Regions from separate parts of the Massilia violaceinigra genome, predicted to be linked through region 1. Evidence: predicted binding sites of a transcription regulator. Region 1 holds the regulator's gene; each other region holds the start of a gene.
What was found. Region 1 encodes sigma-54, which starts transcription at its own class of promoters, with help from an activator protein. Its sites were predicted from a motif close to TGGCANGNAANCTGCTTT; they were not measured.
Positions count from the first base shown of each region.

Region 2: a site for sigma-54 is predicted at 1,768-1,785, ahead of CR152_RS22540 (urease accessory protein UreD). Genes of this name have one in related genera too.
Region 3: a site for sigma-54 is predicted at 1,176-1,193, ahead of CR152_RS12995 (CmpA/NrtA family ABC transporter substrate-binding protein). Genes of this name have one in related genera too.
Region 4: a site for sigma-54 is predicted at 1,224-1,241, ahead of CR152_RS04220 (PEP-CTERM sorting domain-containing protein). Genes of this name have one in related genera too.

Region 1 is NZ_CP024608.1:1,052,170-1,055,375, forward strand. Features, by position in the region: gene lptA (lipopolysaccharide transport periplasmic protein LptA) at 1-552, shown strand, start outside; gene lptB (LPS export ABC transporter ATP-binding protein) at 552-1,307, shown strand; gene CR152_RS04855 (RNA polymerase factor sigma-54) at 1,310-2,785, shown strand; gene CR152_RS04860 (hypothetical protein) at 2,808-3,206, opposite strand, start outside.
Region 2 is NZ_CP024608.1:5,223,032-5,226,237, forward strand. Features, by position in the region: gene CR152_RS22535 (DUF1302 domain-containing protein) at 1-1,659, shown strand, start outside; gene CR152_RS22540 (urease accessory protein UreD) at 1,796-2,635, shown strand; gene CR152_RS22545 (urease subunit gamma) at 2,653-2,955, shown strand; gene CR152_RS22550 (urease subunit beta) at 2,970-3,206, shown strand, end outside.
Region 3 is NZ_CP024608.1:2,853,803-2,857,008, reverse strand. Features, by position in the region: gene CR152_RS12995 (CmpA/NrtA family ABC transporter substrate-binding protein) at 1-1,125, opposite strand, end outside; gene CR152_RS12990 (DUF427 domain-containing protein) at 1,350-1,640, opposite strand; gene CR152_RS12985 (DsbA family oxidoreductase) at 1,642-2,304, opposite strand; gene plsY (glycerol-3-phosphate 1-O-acyltransferase PlsY) at 2,365-2,982, opposite strand.
Region 4 is NZ_CP024608.1:926,928-930,133, forward strand. Features, by position in the region: partial or broken gene CR152_RS34940 (alpha/beta hydrolase family protein) at 1-481, shown strand, start outside; gene CR152_RS04220 (PEP-CTERM sorting domain-containing protein) at 488-1,183, opposite strand; gene creB (two-component system response regulator CreB) at 1,419-2,102, shown strand; gene creC (two-component system sensor histidine kinase CreC) at 2,099-3,206, shown strand, end outside.

The DNA of each region.
Region 1 (3,206 bases):
ACCGCGTCCGCCGAAAAGGCCGATGCCGCCAAACAGGCGGTGATCACTTACGACACGCTCGAAACGAATGAAGTGACCCAGGTGACGATCCTGACCGGTAACGTGGTCGTCACCAAGGGCACCCTGATCCTCAAGTCCGACCGCGCCACAATCAAGGAAACGCCGGAAGGCGATATGTTCGTGACCCTGACCGCCAACGGCGGCAAGGTCGCCACGTTCCGCCAGAAACGCGACGGTGGTCCCGACTTGTGGGTCGAAGGCCAGGCCCAGCGCATCGAATACGATGAACGCAACGACATGATGAAGCTCTTCTCGCACGCCAAGATCCGCCAGCTGGAAGGCCAGAAGCCAACCAACGAAATCGAGAGCGAATTCATTTCCTACGACAGCCGCAAGGAAGTTTTCCTGGCGCGCAATGACGCCAGCGGCACCAACAAGCCGGGCCAGGGCCAGGGCACGATGGTCATCGCACCGCGCAAGCCGCGCGCGGCACCGGCCACGCCGGCACCGGCGCCAGCGCCGGCCACCACGCCACCGGCGGGAACCCAATGATGGAACCGAAGAATTGCGGCAGCACGCTGATCGTGCGCGGGCTGCAGAAAAGCTATGGCAAGCGCCTGGTCGTGCGCGACGTGTCGCTGCAGGTCGACTGCGGCGAAGTGGTCGGCCTGCTCGGCCCCAACGGCGCTGGCAAGACCACCTCGTTCTACATGATCGTCGGCCTGGTGCCGTCGGATGCGGGTACGATCGATATCAGCGGGGTCGATATTTCGAGCCTGCCGATCCACCGCCGCGCCGCGCTCGGCCTGTCGTACCTGCCGCAGGAAGCGTCGGTGTTCCGCAAGCTGACGGTGGAAGAAAACATCCGCGCCGTGCTGGAACTGCAAAAGGTCGATGGCAAGTCGCTGACCAAGGCCCAGATCAACGAACGCCTGGACACGCTGCTGGCCGACCTGCAGATTGAAAAACTGCGCGAGAACCAGGCCATGTCGCTGTCGGGCGGCGAGCGGCGCCGGGTCGAGATCGCGCGCGCGCTGGCGACCAACCCGCGCTTCGTGCTGCTCGACGAACCGTTCGCCGGGGTCGATCCGATTGCCGTCATCGAGATCCAGCGCATCGTGCGCTTCCTCAAGCAGCGCGGCATCGGGGTTTTGATCACCGACCATAACGTGCGCGAAACGCTTGGTATTTGCGACCGCGCCTACATCATCAACCAGGGTGCGGTGCTCGCCTCCGGTCGACCCGACGACATCATCGCCGATGAATCCGTGCGCCGGGTCTACCTGGGCGAACACTTCCGGATGTAGGCATGAAACAGTCCCTTCAACTACGCACCTCCCAGCACCTCGCCCTCACGCCCCAGCTGCAGCAGTCGATCCGGCTGCTGCAGTTGTCGACCCTGGAACTGCATCAGGAACTGGAGCAGCTGTTAAGCGACAACCCGCTGCTCGAACGGCTCGACGACCCGCTCGATCATTCGGTGCGCCTGCTGGGCGATGGCGCCATCAGCAGCACCTCGACACCGACCGAAGCGGCGCCCGAGCCGGGAGCGCAGGATGCGCCGGCGCCGGCCGAAGGGGAAGGCTTCGAAGGCGGCGACGCGGACAGCCCGGCCAGTAGCAGCGACAACGATGGCGAATGGGGCGACCTCGGTCGCGCCAAGACATCCGACGACGAGGATTCGCGCCCGCAGCTCGAAGCCTCGGCCACCACCTTGCGCGAGCACCTGATGGAGCAGATGCGCGTGACCGTGCTGGAGGCGCGCGACCGCGCGCTGGTCGAACTGATCGTCGACGCCATCGACGACAACGGCTACCTGACCGAATCGCTGGAAGAAATCCAAGAGCGCATGCCGCCCGAGCTGGAGATCGAAATTGAAGAATTGCGCACCGCGCTGGCGCTGCTGCAAAGTTTCGATCCGATTGGCGTGGGCGCGCGCAATGCGTCCGAATGCCTGGCGCTGCAGATCCGGCGTATGCCGGGCGTGGCGCTGGTGACGCGCCGCATGGCGCTGACGATTGTCGAAAACCACCTGACCTGGTTCGCGCAGCGTGAATTCAACAAGCTGAAAAAGGCGCTCGACTGCGACGATGAAGACTTGCGCGAGGCGCAGACCGTGATCCGCCAGTGCAATCCGCACCCGGGCGCGGAGTTCGCGTCGGACGTGTCGGACTACGTGGTGCCGGACGTGATCGTGCGCAAGGCGAAAAACGGCTGGTCGGTGATGCTCAATAACGATGTCATGCCGCGCCTGCGCGTGAACAGCATGTACGCCGCGCTGCTCAAGCAGGGCAAGGGCGAAGGGCAGATGGGCGCGCAGCTGCAGGAAGCGAAGTGGCTGATCAAGAACATGCGCCAGCGCTTCGATACCATCTTGCGGGTGGCCGAAGCCATCGTCGAACGCCAGCGCAATTTCTTCTCGCACGGCGCGGTGGCGATGCGCCCGCTGGTGCTGCGTGAAATCGCCGACACGCTCGGCCTGCACGAGAGTACGATTTCGCGCGTGACCACGCAAAAGTACATGATGACGCCGCACGGCATGTTCGAGCTCAAATATTTTTTCGGCAGCCACGTGGCTACCGAAGCGGGCGGCGAAGCGTCATCGACGGCGATCCGCGCGCTGATCGTGCAGCTGACCAGCGCCGAAGATCCCAAGAGTCCTCTGTCGGACAGCAAGATCGCCGACATGCTGGGCGAGCAGGGCATGGTGATCGCGCGCCGCACGGTCGCCAAGTACCGCGAAGCGCTCAAGATTCCGCCGGTCGCCCTGCGCAAGTGTCTCTAGCCTGCCCGGAACTGCGCGGCGCCTAGAAAAATTCCGGGTGCTCGCGCAGCAGCACCTGCTCGTACTGGTTCACCGCCTTGAACTGTTCCAGCCCCGGCGCCATGCGCCGGCCAGCGTCCCAGCTGCGCCAGGCGCGCGCCATGTCGTAGCTCAGGAACAGCGCATCACCCATATCCTTGTAGGCCCCGGCCAGCGCCGGATTGGCGCGCAACACGCTGGCGTACAGCGGTAGCGCGGCGCGTACGTCGCCCAGCTTGGCGCGCCAATTTGCTTCAAACAGCGCCAGCATGTGCTGCTTGTGTGTGGTGAGCTTGCGCAGTTCCTGCAGCTTGGCGAGCGCCGCCTCCATCTCCGCCTTCCCCTTGGGCCGTATCGCCGCCGCGAACGCGCGCACTTGCGGATCGGCGTTGAGCAGCACCTT
Region 2 (3,206 bases), 4.2 Mb from region 1:
GCGAGCTTTCGCACCGAGGCATCGGTGCCACATTTACTGGTTCCATATAACGCGGCGGCCGTTGGGCTGTCCGGAGTGGCCAGCGCGGGCCAGAACAGCGACGACGCCAACCTGAACTTCCGGCGCGGAGATGCCGTTTCACGCACGCTCAAAGGCTATGTCGACCTGACGGCGGGCGAGGGCAGTTTCAGTGCGCTGTTACGCGCCAAGGCCTGGCACGATTTCGCCCTGAGCGACCATGCGCGCGCCTGGGGCAACAGCATCAATGGCTACGCCGCCGGGCAGCCGCTCGACGACGCTGGCGGCGCGCGCCTGTCGCGTTTTTCGGGCGTGGCGCTGGGCGACGTTTTCGTCCAGCACAGTGTGCAGGCCGACGGCGTGCGCATGCTCGCGCGCCTGGGGCAGCAGTCGCTGGCGTGGGGGGAGCGCGGCGGTTTTCCGGGCGGCCTGTCCGCGATTAACGCGGTCGACTTCCCTGCGCGCCGGCGCGCCGATGCGGTGCCGCAGGAAACCCTGGTGCCCGCGCCGATGCTGTTCGCGCGCGTGGACGTGGCCAGCGGTTTCGGGGTCGAGGGCTTTTATCAAACCCATTTCCGGCCGTCGGCGCTGGACCTGTGCGGCACCTTCTGGGCCACTACCGACTATGTGGCGCAAGGCTGCAACCATGCCTTCGCCGGACCGATGCCCGTCAGCGACCGGGCACGCCTGGCCCGCGGCGCTTTCGTCAAGCGCATGGATAATCCCGATGCGGTCGACGAGCGCCAGTACGGCGCCGCGCTGACCTGGAAGTCGGCCCCGCTGGCCCTGGATGTGGGCCTGTATCACGCGCGCTACACCAGCCGCAACCCGCTGCCGGGCGTGCGCAAGGCACAGCGGACCGGCACCGGCCTGATCGCGGGCGACCCGGATGGCAAGAATATGCGCTACTTCACCGAATACGCGGGCGGCATCGGCATGACATCGCTGACACTCGCGCACCGGCGCGCGCATGGAAGCCTGTTCGGTGAGCTGACCTACCGTCCCAATCAGCCGATCCAGCTGCCGCCCGGAGACACCTTGCCGGCGTTCCTCAATCCGGCGATTGTCACCTTGCTGCGCAAGGATGTCGATGCGCTCGCGCCAGGCGCGCTGTATCACACCTACGACCGCTATCGCACCTTCCAGCTGCAGGCGGGGGTGCAGCAGGACTGGCCGCTGGTGGCGGGAATTGCCGTCAGCACGCTTGGCGAGGTGGTCGTCAAGCACGTCGCCGGGCTGCCCGATCCGTCAGTGCGGCGCTATGGGCGCGCCGACCAGTATGGGAATGGTCCCGTCAACGGAGCCTGCACGGTGACCAGCAGCGACGCCGCCCGCCAGTGCAGCTCCGACGGCTACGTGAGCCCGACCGCCCATGCGTATCGGGTGCGGGTGGACGCGCGCATGGCGCAGGTGCTCAAAGGGCTCAACCTGCACGCCTGGGCGCAGCTGCAGCATGAAGTGAAGGGATGGTCGTACGACTTCCTGCTCAGCGAAGGCCGCCGCACGATGAACATCGGCCTGCGGATGGAATACCTGAAGCGCTATGTGGCCGAGGTAGCGTACCTCCCGGTGTGGGGTGGGGTGTACAACACCCAGGTGGACCGCGATGTGCTGTCGGTGTCGATGGGCGTGAAGTTCTAGTTACACGCTGAAAACGCGTCGAACGCACCAAGCCGGTGCGTGCGCGCCGTCGCGGTGCGCCTGATCACCCGTTGCGGGCGCGCCGCACCCTGAACGTGCCCCGCGCGCTGGCACGCATCCTGCTCTTTCGACAGGTATGCGAGATTGCCACCAGACCGATCCGACCCAAAGTGCATGGCAAGCCAGCCTGCGGCTGCGCTTTGCCGACGATGCGGGCACCACGCGCCTGATGGAGCGTGTCCACAGCGGGCCGCTGCGCGTGCAAAAACCGCTGTATCCGGAAGGCCCGCGCATCTGCCACGCCATCATCGTGCACCCGCCGGGCGGCGTGGTGGGCGGCGACCGGTTGTCGGTGGGCGTGGCCGTGGGCGACGCCAGTCACGCCTTTCTTACTTCGCCCGGCGCCGCCAAATGGTATCGCGCCAACGGCAACATCTCGCGCCAGGACGTGCTGATCGAAGCCGGCACCGGCGCGGCGGTCGAATGGATGCCGCAGGAAGCCATCTTCTTCAACGGCGCCCACGTGGCGCTGGAACAACGGGTCGAACTGGCCGCCAACGCCAGCTATATCGGTTGCGACATCCTGTGCTTCGGCCGGAGCGCCTCGGGTGAAACCTTCGACAGCGGCACCATCACCCAGCACACGCAGATTCGCCGTGGCGGCAAGCTGCTGTGGTGGGAGCAGGGCGCGCTGCACGGCGGCAGCGCCGCCATGCACAGCCCATTGGGACTGAACGGCGCCAGCGTCTGCGCCACCCTGGTCGGCGTCGGCAAGCCGGCCGGCGGCGCCCTGATCGACGCCATGCGCGCGCTCGATCCGGCACTTGGCATCACCCAAATCAAATCGGTATTCGTCGCGCGCTACCTGGGCAACGACAGCGAAAGCGCGCGCCGCGCCATTTTCAGCGTGTGGCAGTTACTGCGCCCGCACCTGCTCGGGTGCGCCGCGCCGCTGCCGCGCATCTGGACTACCTAGACAAGAGAACACGATCCATGGACCTGACCCCGCGCGAAAAAGACAAACTGCTGATCTTCACCGCCGCCTTGCTGGCCGAACGGCGCATGGCGCGCGGCCTCAAACTCAATTATCCGGAAGCCGTGGCGCTGATCAGCGCGGCCATCATGGAGGGCGCGCGCGACGGCAAGACGGTGGCGCAGCTGATGTCCGAGGGCGCCGCCATCCTGACCCGTGCCGATGTCATGGACGGCATCGCCGAGATGATCCCCGACATCCAGGTCGAAGCGACTTTCCCGGACGGCAGCAAGCTCGTGACCGTCCACAACCCCATTCCCTGAGAGCGGAGATGACGATGATACCTGGCGAATACCTGCTGGCCGACGGCGACATTGAGCTCAACGCCGGCCGCGCCACCCGCACCGTGGTGGTGGCAAACAGCGGCGACCGGCCAATCCAGGTCGGCTCGCACTTTCACTTCTTCGAAGTGAATACGGCGCTGCAGTTCGCGCGCAGCGCGGCGATCGGCATGCGGCTCAATATCGCCTCCGGCACCGCGGTGCGTTTCGAGCCCGGCCAGCAGCGCACCGTG
Region 3 (3,206 bases), 1.8 Mb from region 1:
GGCCATGGCGGCCGCCTCGGTGTAGAGGCCGATCTGGTTGACGCTGGTGGCGGTGGCCAGGTAATCCGGTTCGGTCTTGAGCAAGCCCCAGCGCTTGTGCTGGGTCAGAAACCACATGCCGTCCGACAGGTAGGGATAGTTGACCGAACCGTCGTTGTAGAACTTCATGTAGTTCGGATCGTCCCAGGTCTTGCCCAGGCCGTTCTGGTAGCGTCCCAGGATGCGCTGGTTGATCACATCGACCGAGGTGTTCACGTACGACTTGTCGGCGATGGTGGCGGCCATCTTGGTCTTGTTGACGAGGCCGGCGTCGATCCACTTGCTCGCTTCCAATACGGCGGCAATCAGGGCGCGCGCGCTGTTCGGGTATTTTTTGGTCCATTCGAGCGTGGTGCCGAGGGTTTTTTCCGGGTGGTCCTTCCAGATATCCTGGGTGGTGGCGGCGGTGATGCCGACGCCGTCGACGATGGCGCGGTGGTTCCACGGCTCCCCCACGCAAAAGCCATCCATGTTGCCGACCCGCATATTGGCCACCATTTGCGGGGGCGGCACGGTGATGACCTTGGCGTCCTTGAGCGGGTTGATGCCGTAGGTCGCCAGCCAGTAGTACAGCCACATCGCGTGGGTGCCGGTCGGGAAGGTCTGGGCGAAGGAGTATTCGCGTTTGTCGGTCTGCATCAGTTTGGCGAGGGAGGCACCGTCCACGCCGCCCTTGTCGGCCACTTTTTTGGAGAGGGTGATGGCCTGGCCGTTGTGGTTCAGGTTCATCAGGACCGCCATATCCTTTTTGGCGCCGCCCACGCCCATCTGGACGCCGTATAGCAGGCCGTAGAGCACATGCGCGGCGTCGAGTTCGCCGTTGACCAGCTTGTCGCGCACGCTGGCCCAGGACGATTCCTTGCTCAGGACAATCTTGATGCCGTATTTTTTATCGAAGCCGAGTACCGAGGCCATCACCACCGAGGCGCAGTCGGTCAGGGGGATGAAGCCGATCTTGATTTCTTCTTTTTCGGGTTTGTCGGAGCCGGCGGCGAAAACACCGCCGCTGGCAAGGCCGGTCAGCGAGACGGCGGCGCCGGCCTTGAGCAGGGTGCGGCGGGTCAGGGTGGAGCGGTCGGTCGTCATGGTTCCCTCGGTTGGCAAGCCAGGCGCAGGCGTGCGCCGTTACCAAAGCATCAGCAAATGGCGTGCCAGCGGGCAATGAGAGTGAGGGAGGAAGAACTTAGCGGCGCAAAGCGCCGTGATGGGAGGTTTTTGGCACCGTTATTGTGCGGCGCACCAAATATGATCGTCGTTTCTGGCACTGCCAGAAACGACTTCCTGGCACTGCCTGAAACGACAGTTTCAGGTCAGCGTTGAACGGTGACGCCCTTCCAGAACGCCACGTGCCCGGCAATTTGCTTGGCGGCATCGAACGGTGCGCGGTAGGTCCACACCGCATCGCGGTTGGTTTCGCCATCGACCAGCAAGCTGAAATAGTTCGCCGTGCCCTTCCACGGGCACTTGGTCTCGGTCGCGCTCGGCTGCAGATATTCCTGCCTGACCGCCGACATCGGGAAATACACATTGTTTTCGACGATCTGCACCTGATCTTCCGTCGCGTCGGCGATCACGGCGCCGTTCCAGCTTGCTGTAGGCATCTCAATGCTCCTGTGACGTGGATTCGGCTGCGATCTGGCGCAGCGCCTGCTCGAACACTTCCGGCGGCTGCCCGCCCGAAATCAGGTGCCGGTCGTTGATGATGATGGCCGGCACCGAACTGATGCCCTGCTGCTGATAAAACCGCTCGCGCTCGCGCACGTCGCCGGCATACGCGCCGCTGGCGAGCACCTCGGCCGCCTGCGCGGCGTCCAGGCCCACTTCGCCCGCCACCCGCGCCAGCACGGCAAGGTCGCCCGGGCTCTCGCCCTTGGTGAAGTAGGTCTCGAACAGCGCCATCTTGAGTTCGCGCTGGCGCCCCTGCAGCTCGGCCCAGTGCAGCAGGCGGTGCGCGTCGAAGGTGTTGTAGATGCGGCTGCGCGCATCCATGTCGAAGCGAAAGCCCAAATCGGCGCCGCGGGCACGGATCATTTCGCGCGTCTGCGCGCCCTGCTCCGGCGTGGCGCCGTATTTTTCAGTGAGGTGTTCGCCGATGTCCTGGCCTTCGGCAACCATGTTCGGATTGAGCTCGAAGGGCTGGAAGTGCAGTTCGGCGCTCGCCACGCCGTCCAGGCGGCCCAGCGCCTGTTCAAGCGACTTGAGGCCAATCACGCACCAGGGGCAGGAGATATCGGATACAAAATCAATTTTCAGCTTGGTCACCAGGTGCTCCTGTCGGTCGGGCGTTCCATTCTAGCGCCAAGCGGCAGATCGCACCCGCACACCCTATTTTTTGGCGCCCGCCGATTTGCTGCCGATCTTGCTTTCCTTGCCGGCCATCAGGTTGGCGATGTTCTGGGTATGGCGGTACAGCAGCAGCGAACTCATCGCCACCACGGCGAAAAACAGTTCATCGATGCCGAATGCCAGCCCGTAGTAAATCGGTGCCAGGATCGCGGCCACCAGCGCCGCCAGCGAGGAGTAGCGCGAGACGAAGGCGACCACCAGCCAGGTCGCCAGCACCGCCAGGCCCAGCCAGACATTGATGCCGAGCAGCACGCCCAGGATGGTGGCCACGCCCTTGCCCCCCACAAAGCGGAAGAACACGGGCCACAGGTGCCCCAGGAACACGGCGACGGCCACCAGCGCGATGCCGGCCGTGCCCACGCCATACTCGCCCGACAGGCGCACCGCCAGCCAGACCGCGAACCAGCCCTTGGCGGCGTCGCCGATCAGGGTGGCGATGGCCGCACCCTTGTTACCGCTGCGCAGCACGTTGGTCGCGCCCGGGTTTTTGGAACCGTAGGTGCGCGGGTCCGACAGGCTGAACAGGCGGCTCATCACCACGGCGAACGAAATCGAGCCGATCAGATAGGCGACGATGGTGAAAATTGCTGTATTCATTGTTGTCTCTCTCGTTGGGAAGAGGCGCCATGCGCCGGGCGTGAATATACACCATAGTCGCGGCCGGATCACCCCTGCTTACCCCTGTTCACCCTCCTGCCGGGGCCGTTCGGGACGCTCCTTCATCAACAGCGCAACATCTCCCCCATCAGACCTTGGCCAGCAGCGGCACGGTCAGGCAGCGCGTGGAACACCTTGCGCTCTTCCCTGCGCCCCATGTCAAT
Region 4 (3,206 bases), 130 kb from region 1:
CGATCCGCGGCGCATCTGCATCTAAGGCGCCAGCTACGGGGGCTATGCCGCCATGTGGGGCCTGGCCAAGACGCCCGAGTTATACCGCTGCGGCGCCAGCTTTGCCGGCGTCAGCGATATTGCGTACATGCTCAAGGACGATTCCGATACCAATGCCAGGGCGACCGGACGCTTGAGCATGAATATCCTGGTGGGCGGGGCAGGGCGTGACAAACAGGCGTTCGAGCAGGTGTCGCCGCTCAAGAACGCGGCGCGCATCACGGCGCCGGTGCTGCTGGCCCACGGCGAATGGGACCGGCGCGTGCCGATCGCGCACGGCCGCAAGATGCACAAGGCGCTCAAGGAGGCGAACAAGGAAGTCGAGTGGATGATCCTGGAAAAAGAGGGCCATGGCATTTACCACGAGGACAACCGCGAGAAATTCTACGGCGCCCTGTTCAAGCTGCTCGACCGCACCATCGGCCCGGGCGCCCCGCGCTGATCCCGGTCAGGCCGGCTGGCGCGTGCGGCGGCGCGCGCCCAGCATCGCCAGCGCCCCCAGTCCCAGCAAGCCGAGGCTGACCGGTTCCGGCACCGCCGCGACGGTGCTCATCGAAAACTCCTCGATATCGCCAGAAAACACCGTGGAGCGGCCCGTGAGCACGTCGTTGTAGCCGAACTGGGCCTGTTTCATCGTGTAGTCGTACAGATCGGGACGCACCGTGGTCGAAAAGGGCGTGGTCAGGCTGGCGTTGGCGCCGGCAAAAAAGTGCTGCACCGATTCGATGCCGTGATACGCGTACATGCTTTCTTCGCGCGTGGTCCAGTTCACCCCGGCAAACGCCTGGTCCGATCCCCACGCATTGCCGGCCGTGGCGCCGTTGGCGGTCTGCTGCTGGAAATGCCCGGTGCGGCGGTAGTTGCGCGTCACGCCGTCGACGGTGATGCTGGCGCTGAACAGATTCAAGCCATACAGGCCGTCGTACTGGTTCAGATAGTGGTCGTGGGTGGCGCCCGTGTCGTCGAACGTCAGCGTCATCTGGTAGCGCTTGCCGACCAGGTTGCCGGGCCCGAATTCATCCAGGGTATTCTGGTAGACGCTGCTGATCACGCCGCGCGAGGTGGTGGTGAGAATGGTCGCATGGGCACTGGAGATCCAGGCCGAGGCAACGAGGGCGAACGCGAAGAATGTTTTTGCTGACACGATATTCTTTCTTATAGTTTGGTTAAGGTGGCATATATACCAAGCAAAGAACATGCCATTGGGAAATTAGTGTTTGGTATCATCGGCTTAGGATTTTCGGTTAAGAAATCCCATGAACTTTTGTAAAATTTTCCGACAAGCGTGGCACACGGGCAGGGCGCCGCGCCCTGCCGCCGGTTGACTGGCCCGCGCCCGCCCCGGATACTGTCGCCATGACCACGATGAACGGAAGCGCATGCCTGTAACGATCCTGATTGTGGAAGATGAACTGGCGATCGCCGACAGCATCGCCTACGCCCTGCGCACGGACGGCTTCGTGCCGCGCCATGTGAGCCTGGGCGCGCAGGCGCTGGAAGCGATGCGCGGCGCCGACCCGGCCGCCCTGCCGGCGCTGGTGGTGCTCGACGTCGGCCTGCCCGACATGAACGGCTTCGAGGTGTGCCGCCAGCTGCGCCAGTTCTGCGACGCCCCGGTGATCTTCCTGACCGCGCGCAGCGACGAGATCGACCGCATCGTCGGGCTCGAAATCGGCGCCGACGACTACGTCACCAAACCGTTTTCGCCGCGCGAACTGGTGGCGCGCATCCGCGTCGTGCTGCGCCGCCTGGCGCCGCCCGCCGCCCCGCCCGCCGGGCGCTTCGACATCCGCGCGGCCCAGGCGCGCATCCTGTACCGCGGCCAGGTGCTCGAGCTGACCCGCTACGAATACCTGCTGCTCAAGGCCCTGTGCGAGCATCCCGGACACGTGCTCTCGCGCGCGCAGCTGATGGACCGGGTCTGGGCCGACGCGCCCGACACGCTCGAGCGCACCGTCGACGCCCATATCAAGTCGCTGCGCGCCAAGCTGCGCCAGGTCGACCCCGCCGACGACCCGATCCAGACCCACCGCGGGATGGGCTACAGCCTGGCGGGCGCATGAGGATCGGCCTGCGCATCCTGCTCGGCTACTTTCTGATCGTCGGGCTGGCGGCGTGGTTCTTGCTCAATGTGTTCGTGGCCCAGGTCAAGCCGGGCGTGCGCTCCACCCTCGAAGACACCCTGGTCGATACCGCCCACCTGCTGGCCGAAGTGGTGGCCGACGATGTCAAGGCCGGCAAGATCGGCGACTCGCAGATGCTCGCGCGCATCCAGAGCTTCGCCAGGCGCCATGTGGACGTCGAGATCGATGGCCTGAACAAGCGCAGCCTGAACTACCGCGTCTACATCACCGACCAGCACGGGCGCGTCACCTTCGATTCGAGCGGCAAGGATGTGGGCAAGGATTACTCGCTCTGGAACGATGTCTACCTCACCCTGCGCGGCGAATACGGCGCACGCAGCACGCGCGACGCCGGCACCGACGACACCAGCGCCGTGATGCACGTGGCTGCGCCCATCATGGACGGCGAGCGGATCATCGGCGTGCTGACCGTCGCCAAGCCGGTCTCGACCGTGCAACCGTTCGTCGAACGCAGCCAGCGCATCATTTTGCAGCGCGGCGCTGTGCTGCTGGGGCTGTCGCTGCTGATCGGCGTGGCCTTCGCCTGGTGGCTCAACCGCGCCCTGCGCACGCTGATGGTGTACATCGCCGATGTCGAGGCCGGCCGCAAGGCCACCTTGCCGGCGCTGGGCAACAACGAGATCGGCACGCTCGGGCGCGCGCTCGAAGCGATGCGCAACAAGCTCGAAGGCAAGGAATACGTGGAAGAACTGATGCACACCCTGGCGCACGAGCTCAAGAGTCCGATCGCCGCGATCCAGGGCTCGGCCGAGCTGATGCAGGAAGACATGCCGGCCGCCGAGCGCCAGCATTTTCTCGGCAATATCCTCAACCAGAACCTGCGCCAGAGGCAGCTGATCGACAAGCTGCTGGCGCTGATCCGCGTGGAAAAGCAGCAGCGCCTGAGCGCCCCGGAAACGGTGCCGCTGCGCGCACTGGCCGAGCAGGTGCGCGCGGACGTGTCGGCGCGGCTGCTGGCGCGCGGGCTGACCCTGGAAACTTTTATCGACAACCTGATCGTCAAGGGCGACCCGCTGCTGCTGC